One region of the Streptomyces bikiniensis genome, then DNA from elsewhere that is predicted to be linked to it. Evidence: riboswitches for the same ligand, from Rfam matches in the RefSeq annotation. Region 1 holds a riboswitch; the other holds the start of a gene.
What was found. A riboswitch is a leader RNA that binds a small molecule or an ion and turns the genes downstream of it on or off. The one in region 1 is predicted to bind cobalamin.

Region 1 (4,127 bases):
TGTCGCCCTCGGCAGCCGCGTCCAGCGGGACGTGCAGCAGGGAGCAGGACGCGGCCACGTCGACCCGGTCGGCGAGACCGAGCAGGGTGGCGAGGGTGGCCAGGGACTTCTGGTAGTCGTTGATCCAGATGTTGCGGCCGTTGACGACGCCCGCGACCAGGCGCTTGCCGGGCAGTCCGCCGACGCTCGCGAGGTCGTTGAGGTTGCCGGCGGCGCGCTCGGTGAAGTCGAGGGCGAGACCGTCCACGGGTGCCGAGGCGAGCACCTGGAGGGCGCCGCCGAGACGGTCGAAGTAGGAGGCGACGAGCAGCTTGGGCCGGTCGGTGAGCGCTCCGAGGTCGCGGTAGGCGCGGGCGGCGGCGTTCAGTTCGGCCGGGGTGCGGTCCTGGACGAGGGCGGGCTCGTCCAGCTGGACCCACTCGGCGCCCGCCGCCCGCAGGTCGGCCAGGACCTCGGCGTAGACGGGGAGCAGCCGGTCGAGGAGGGTGATCGGGTCGAAGTCGGCGGCCACGCCGGGCGCGGGCTTGGCGAGGAGGAGGTAGGTGACGGGGCCGACGAGGACCGGGCGGGCGGTCAGGCCGAGGGCGACGGCTTCCTTCAGCTCGGAGACCTGCTTGGCCGAGTCGGCGGTGAAGACGGTGTCCGGGCCGAGCTCGGGGACCAGGTAGTGGTAGTTGGTGTCGAACCACTTGGTCATCTCCAGCGGTGCGACGTCCTGCGTGCCGCGGGCCATGGCGAAGTAGCCGTCGAGCGCGTCCGCCTCGACGGCGGCGCGGTGGCGGGAGGGGACAGCGCCGACCATGACACTGGTGTCCAGGACGTGGTCGTAGTACGAGAAATCACCGGTCGGCACCTCGTCGATGCCGGCGTCGGCAAGCTGCTGCCAGTTCGAACGGCGCAGGTCGGCGGCGGTGGTCCGGAGGGCGTCGGCGGTGACGCGGCCCTTCCAGTAGCCCTCGACGGCCTTCTTCAGTTCGCGGTTCTGACCCTGGCGGGGGTAGCCGTACACGGTGGCTCGTGCTGCCGCGGCTGCGGGCTTCGCTGTCACGGAACTCTCCTTCGCGAGATGTGTCCAGAAACATCCCGGACGACGGGACGCGGACGCGAAGGGAACGACAGAACGCGCGGACCGTCTCACGGGAAGACCCCGTGCGTGCCGCTCGCTGTGTACGCCGACCCGCCCACGAGGTCACCGGGATGTCCGTACGCGGAATACGTCCGCGTGCGGGCAACGGGCAGGTCTTCGGACTCGCGGGCACGCTCTCCGGTCTGACCGGAGGACACCTACTGGCCGTCGCTTCCCAGGACCGTTGTCCGGTCCCAGTGCGTATGACGGCGGTCGTTCCCGCTCACCGCTGCGGGGCAGTCCCGGATTCCCACCGGGTTCCCTCTTACGACGCATCCCGCCTGGCGGACGGGGCGAACCAGCTGCCCGGCCAGACTAGGGTGCCGGATCACTCAGCGGCGACCCCCTGTCCATCATGCGGACATAAAAATGAGACAGATGGCCTAGTCGATCGGGAACGCCGGGCGGTGAACCGCCCGCGTTCAGTGCTCGGACACCACCGGGTACGGCACCAGGGCGCGCCGGTCGGGGTCGACGGAGAGGACACCGCCGGCGGGCGGCCGGGCGCGCTGGGCGCAGTCCCGCCGTTCGCAGATCCGGCAGCCCAGACCGATCGGGGTGGCGGCGCGCGGGTCGTCCAGGGCGACGCCCTCCGCGTAGACCAGGCGTGGCGCGTGCCGCAGCTCGCAGCCCAGCGCCACGGCGAAGTCGGCACGCGCCGCGTGGTGCCCGAACCCTCCCCGGGTCACCGTCCGGGCGATCCAGAAGTACTTCTTGCCGTCCGGCATCTCGGCCACCTGGGTGAGGATCCGGCCGGGCGCGGAGAACGCCTCGTACACGGTCCACAGAGGGCAGGTGCCGCCAAGACGCGAGAAGTGGAAGTCGGTGGCGGACTGCCGCTTGGAGATGTTGCCCGCGCGGTCGGCCCGCAGGAAGGAGAAGGGCACCCCGCGGCGGCCGGTGCGCTGGAGCGTGCTCAGCCGGTGGCAGACGGTCTCGAATCCGACGCCGAAGCGCGCCTGGAGGAGCTCGATGTCGTAGCGGAGTTCTTCGGCGGCTGTGTGGAAGGACGTGTACGGCATGAGGACCGCGCCGGCGAAGTAGTTGGCGAGCCCGATCCTGGCCAGTCCCTCCGCCTGGGCGGAGGTGAGCCCGGCGGTGGCGACCAGCTCGTCGAGGAGCGGCCCGTGCTCCAGGAACGCCAGCTGCGTGGCGAGCTGGAACGCGCGCTGCCCCTCGCTGAGCCAGGGGGACAGCAGGAGCACCCCGCTGTCCGCGTCGAAGCGCCGCGCGTCCGCGGACCGCTCCGGGCCCGACTGGAGCACCTTGACGCCGTGCGCGGTGGCGAGACGCTCCGTGAGCGCCTCCGCCGCGCGGCCGGCCCGGCCGGTGTTCAGGGCCGCGGCGGTCGCCTCGGCCTGGATCTCCAGGGCGGCGAAGTGGTTGTGGTGGGCGTAGAAGAAGTCCCTTACCTCGTCGTGGGGTTCGGCGGGCAGGAGACCCGCGGTCTCCTCGGGCGAGGCCAGCGCCGCCACCCGCTCGGAGGCGTCGCGGTAGCGCTGGTGCAGGGTGACGAGGGCCCGGGCCACCTCCGGATGGTCGCGGACCACGTCCGCGATCTCGTCCTGCGCTATCGGAGCCCCACAGGCCTCGTCCCCGAGCGCCGCCCGCAGATCCGTGGCCAGCCGCTCCTCGCCGGCCTCGGAGAAGAACTCCGGGTCGATGCCGAACACCTCGGCGATCCGCAACAGCACCGGAGCGGTCAGCGGACGCTGACTGTGCTCGATCTGGTTGAGGTAGCTGGTCGACAGCCCCAGGGCGCGCGCCAGCTCCACCTGGTTCATGCCCCGCTCGCGGCGCAGCCTGCGCAGTTTCGCGTGCGCGTAGATCTTCGGTCCGGCAGGCCGTCCCATGCGGATCAGACTCCTCTCCGTTCCCCTTCTCTGTGAAGGTAGCATCCGCAGATTTCGCAAGATTCGCAGTTTCGCAGCCGTGGCGTGGACGGATTCCGCACAGTGGCGCCCTCGATCACGCCCCGTCGGCGGGGAAGACTCGCCGACGTACGCCGTCCCCACCGCACGCCGCGAGGAGTCCCGTGATCGACCACCAGGTACGCGTCCACCCCAGTGCCGACCGCCTGCCCCGCGAGGAGCAGCTCGCCTGGAAGCTGGCCGCCGTCGCCACCGGTACCCAGGACGCGCCGGACCTCGACGCCGAGGCCTCGGAGATGGTGATCAACCGGATCATCGACAACGCCTCGGTCGCCGTGGCCTCGCTGCGCCGCCGCCCGGTCGCCGTCGCCCGTGCCCAGGCCGCCGGCCACCCGGCGGCCCCCGGCGCCTCGGCCTTCGGCCTCCCGGCCGGGACCACGCTCTCGCCGGAGTGGGCCGCCTGGGCCAACGGCACCGCCGTGCGCGAGCTGGACTTCCACGACACCTATCTGGCCGCCGACTACTCCCATCCCGGCGACAACATCCCGCCGCTGCTCGCCGTCGCCCAGCACACCGGCCGCTCCGGAGCCGACCTCCTGCGCGGCATCACCGCCGCCTACGAGATCCACGTCGCCCTGGTCAAGGGCATCTGCCTGCACGCCCACCGCATCGACCACGTCGCCCACCTCAGCGCCGCCACCGCCGGCGGCATCGGAGCCATGCTCCGCCTGGACACCGAGACCGTGTACCAGGCCGTCCAGCAGGCCGTGCACACCACGACCGCGACCCGGCAGTCCCGCAAGGGCGAGATCTCCAGCTGGAAGGCGTTCGCCCCGGCCTTCGCCGGGAAGGTGGCCATCGAGGCCGTGGACCGGGCCATGCGCGGCGAGGGGTCGCCCTCGCCGATCTACGAGGGCGAGGACGGGTTCCTCGCCTGGATGCTCGACGGGCCCGAGGCCTCGTACACCGTGTCGCTGCCCGAGCCCGGCGAAGCGCGTCGAGCGATCCTCGACACGTACACCAAGGAGCACTCCGCCGAGTACCAGGCCCAGGCGATCATCGACCTGGCCAGGGGACTGCGCGAGAAGACCGGACCGCTGGAGAAGGTCCGCTCGATCGTGCTCCACACC
Region 2 (4,127 bases), on a different contig from region 1:
CGCCGCGCCGGCCCCGGACGACGAGGTGGTCGAGGCCGAGGGTGTTGGCGGCGAGGGCGTCCTTGGACTCGGCGGCGCCGATGAAGCCGACCGGTATGCCGAGGACGGCGGCGGGCCTGCCCGCCCCCTTCGCGACCATCTCCAGGAGGTGGAAGAGGGCGGTGGGCGCGTTGCCGACGGCCACGACGGAGCCTTCGAGGCGGTCCCGCCACAGCTCCAGGGCTGCGGCGGAGCGGGTGGTGCCCAGCTCGGCGGCCAGGGCCGGGACGGCCGGGTCGGAGAGCGTGCAGACCACCTCGTTGTCGGCGGGCAGCCGCTTGCGGGTGACGCCGCTGGCGACCATCTGCGCGTCGCAGAGGATCGGCGCGCCCGCCCGGAGCGCGGCGCGGGCGCTCGCGACGACGCCCGGCGAGTACGCGATGTCCTGGACGAGGTCCGTCATGCCGCAGGCGTGGATCATCCGGACCGCCACCTGGGCGACGTCGGCGGGCAGGCCCGTGAGGTCCGCCTCGGCGCGGATCGTGGCAAAGGAGCGGCGGTAGATCTCCGTGCCGTCCTTCTCGTAGTCGAACATCCTGTTCTCGCTCATCTCGTTGTGCGGGGCGCGGTGCGGGGTGCGGTGCGGGCCGTGGTGACCGCGGGGGCCAGGTCGGTACGGGGGACGGGGGCGCCGTCGACCAGGTAGCCCCCGCCGGGGACGGCGAGGACGTCGACCCAGTCGCCGTGCGGGTGCCCGCAGCGGCGCTCGCAGCCGGAGTAGTGGACGGGCAGGCCGGGGCGGCCGGGGACCGCGTCCGCCCGCACGTCCGCGAGGGACTTGGCGCAGCCGGGCCGCCCGGTGCAGGCGCTGACGCCGGCCCAGGGGGAGCCGGGCCGGGTGATCAGGCCGGCCGCGTCGAGCGCGGGCGCCCGGTCGGGCCCGGCGCCGACGACGACGGCCCCGCGCCAGGGCGTGAGCCGTACCTCGTCGGCGGGCAGCAGGGCCCGCAGCTGCGCGGCGGTGAGCCGGCCGAGGGGGGCGAGCACGTGGAACGCGGCGGGCCCGAGGGGGCCGGGAGCGGGGGGAGCGCCGTGGGGCGGGGCGGATTCCCGTACGGCCTCCTGTACGGGCTTCCGTATGTCCTCTCGTACGGCGGCCTCCTCCACGGGCTTCCGTACGGCGGCCTCCTCTACGGGCTTCCGTACGGCCTCCCGTACGGGCTCCGCCGCGATCCCGGCCGTCGTGAGCGCCGCCCGTACGTCCACCCCGGAGCCCTCCGGCAGCTCCCGGACGCGCCAGGCGCCCGTACCGGCCCCGCGGGCGGCGGTCAGGAAGGCGCGGGCGGCGGCGAGGGCGGCGCGGGGGGCGTCGGCGGCGGCCACGCGCACGGTCCGGCCGCCGAGGTGCAGGAGCGCGGTGCCGGGGTCCGCTGCGACCAAGGTCACATCCCCGCCGAGGCCGGTGACGTCGCCGCGGCCGTCGTCCAGGACGAAGAGGAAACGGCCCGAGAGCGCGGCGGCCCAGGGCGCGGCGCAGAGCCGTTCGTCCAGCTCGCGGGCCCACAACTGCACGTCGGCGGCGCCGAGTCCGTCGAGGCCCGAGGCCGGGGAGGCCACGATGTTGCGGACGCGCTCGTGGGTGGGGGAGGGCAGCAGGCCCGCCTCCGCGAGGAGCGCCGCGAGCTCCGCCCCGCAGCCGCCGGCCAGGCCGCGCAGCTCGGCGTTGCCGCGCGAGGTGACGCTGATCCGCCCGTCCCCCAGGGCCTCGGCTGCGTCCGCCAGGACCTCCACCTGACGCGACGTCAGGAGCCCTGCGGGGAGCCGCAGTCGGGCCAGGTGCCCGTCGTCGGCGGAGTGCAGCCGCAGCGCCCCGGGGCAGGCGTCGCCGCGCTCCCGCACACGGGGTGCGCCGGGGGCGGGCGTCGGGGCCGGGGTCGGGTCGGGCGGCATGGCGGCGAGCATACCCACGGGAAACCGGCGGTCGGCGGGGTGTGACCGGCCCGACTCGGAGCGCCGGGGGCAGGGCGCGCGAGCCGGGCGCCCGCCCCTTCGGGCCCGGTGTGATCCGTCCGACCCTCCCGCTCCCTCCAGCCCCCGCGGCCCACGATCTAGGATGCGAGTCGGCATGGGGTCCCAGGACCCCGGGGAGGAAGCCCGGTGAGATTCCGGCGCGGTCCCGCCACTGTGAGCCGGCCCGGCACTCCCGGGCGGGTGAGTCAGGAACTCCCGCCGCACACACGACCACCCGGGGCGCGGACAACCCCGAGGAAGGGCCTGCCTCGCCATGCTCCTGCTGCTGTCGCACTCCGACACCGACCTGCTCAGCGCCCGTGCGGCCGGCGGCCCGGTGGAGTACCGGTTCGCCAACCCGTCCCGGCTCCCGCTCGCCGACCTCCCCGCCCTCCTCGACGGCGCCGACCTCGTCGTCGTCCGGCTCCTCGGCGGCCTCCGCTCCTGGCAGGACGGGCTCGACGCGATCCGCGCCGCCGGAAAGCCGGTGGTCGTGCTCAGCGGCGAGCAGGCGCCCGACGCGCAGCTGATGGAGGCGTCCACCGTGCCCGTCGGCGTCGCCACCGAGGCGCACGCCTACCTGGCGCACGGCGGCCCCGCCAACCTGGAGCAGCTGGCCCGCTTCCTCTCCGACACCGTCCTGCTCACCGGCCACGGCTTCGAGGCCCCGGCCGCCGCCCCGACCTGGGGCCCGCTGGAGCGGACCGCGCGGGACGGGGACGGCCCGACGATCGCCGTGCTCTACTACCGCGCCCACCACATGAGCGGCAACACCGCCTTCGTCGGCGCCCTGTGCGACGCGATCGAGGACGCCGGCGCGCGGGCCCTCCCGCTGTACGTGGCCTCCCTGCGCGCTCCCGAGCCGGAACTGATCGACACCCTCCGCACCGCCGACGCCCTCGTCACCACCGTCCTCGCGGCGGGCGGCACCAAGCCGGCCGAGGCGCAGGCCGGCGGCGACGAGGAGGCCTGGGACGCGGGCGCGCTCGCCGCGCTCGACGTGCCGATCCTCCAGGCCCTCTGCCTGACCGGTTCGCGGTCCGCGTGGGAGGAGAACGACGAGGGCCTGTCCCCGCTGGACGCCGCCGGCCAGGTCGCCGTCCCCGAGTTCGACGGGCGCCTGATCACCGTCCCGTTCTCCTTCAAGGAGATCGACGCGGACGGCCTGCCCGCGTACGTGGCGGACGCCGAGCGCGCGGCCCGCGTCGCCGGGATCGCCGTGCGGCACGCCCGCCTCCGGCACATCCCGAACGCCGAGAAGAGGCTGGCGCTCGTCCTCTCCGCGTACCCCACCAAGCACTCCCGCATCGGCAACGCCGTCGGCCTCGACACCCCCGCCTCCGCCGTCTCCCTCCTGCGCCGGCTGATCGAGGAGGGGTACGACTTCGGGCCCGTCGAGGAGCTGCCCGGCCTGGTGTCGGGCGACGGCGACGAGCTGATCCGCGCCCTCATCGAGGCCGGCGGCCACGACCAGGACTGGCTGACCGAGGAGCAGCTGGCCAGGAACCCGGTCCGCATCCCGGCCGCCGACTACAAGCGCTGGTACGCCACCCTCCCCGAGGAGCTGCGGACGCAGGTCGAGGAGCACTGGGGCCCGGCGCCCGGCGAGATGTTCCTCGACCGGTCGCGGAACCCGGAGGGCGACATCGTCCTCGCCGCCCTGCGGCGCGGGAACCTGCTGGTCCTCATCCAGCCGCCGCGCGGCTTCGGCGAGAACCCGATCGCGATCTACCACGACCCGGACCTCCCGCCGTCCCACCACTACCTGGCGGCCTACCGCTGGATCGCGGCCCGCGCCGAGGACGGCGGCTTCGGTGCCGACGCCATGGTCCACCTGGGCAAGCACGGCAACCTGGAGTGGCTGCCCGGCAAGAACGCCGGCCTGTCCGCCGCCTGCGGCCCGGACGCGGCCCTCGGCGACCTCCCGCTGGTCTACCCGTTCCTGGTCAACGACCCGGGCGAGGGCACCCAGGCCAAGCGGCGCGTGCACGCCACCCTGGTCGACCACCTGGTGCCGCCGATGGCCCGCGCCGACTCGTACGGCGACATCGCGCGCCTGGAGCAGCTGCTCGACGAGTACGCGCAGATCTCCTCCATGGACCCGGCGAAGCTGCCCGCGATCCGCGCCCAGATCTGGA

Region 2: another riboswitch for cobalamin. It lies ahead of cobN (cobaltochelatase subunit CobN); the one in region 1 lies ahead of metE (5-methyltetrahydropteroyltriglutamate--homocysteine S-methyltransferase).

The regions. Positions count from the first base shown of each region.
Region 1 covers NZ_JNXJ01000001.1:50,401-54,527, forward strand. Annotated here, with positions in the region: gene metE (5-methyltetrahydropteroyltriglutamate--homocysteine S-methyltransferase) at 1-1,048, opposite strand, end outside; cobalamin riboswitch at 1,218-1,444, opposite strand; gene OO47_RS00230 (short-chain fatty acyl-CoA regulator family protein) at 1,549-2,979, opposite strand; gene OO47_RS00235 (MmgE/PrpD family protein) at 3,162-4,127, shown strand, end outside.
Region 2 covers NZ_JNXJ01000006.1:199,544-203,670, reverse strand. Annotated here, with positions in the region: gene OO47_RS06265 (precorrin-8X methylmutase) at 1-589, opposite strand, end outside; gene OO47_RS06260 (cobalamin biosynthesis protein CobG) at 586-1,929, opposite strand; cobalamin riboswitch at 2,084-2,224, shown strand; gene cobN (cobaltochelatase subunit CobN) at 2,264-4,127, shown strand, end outside.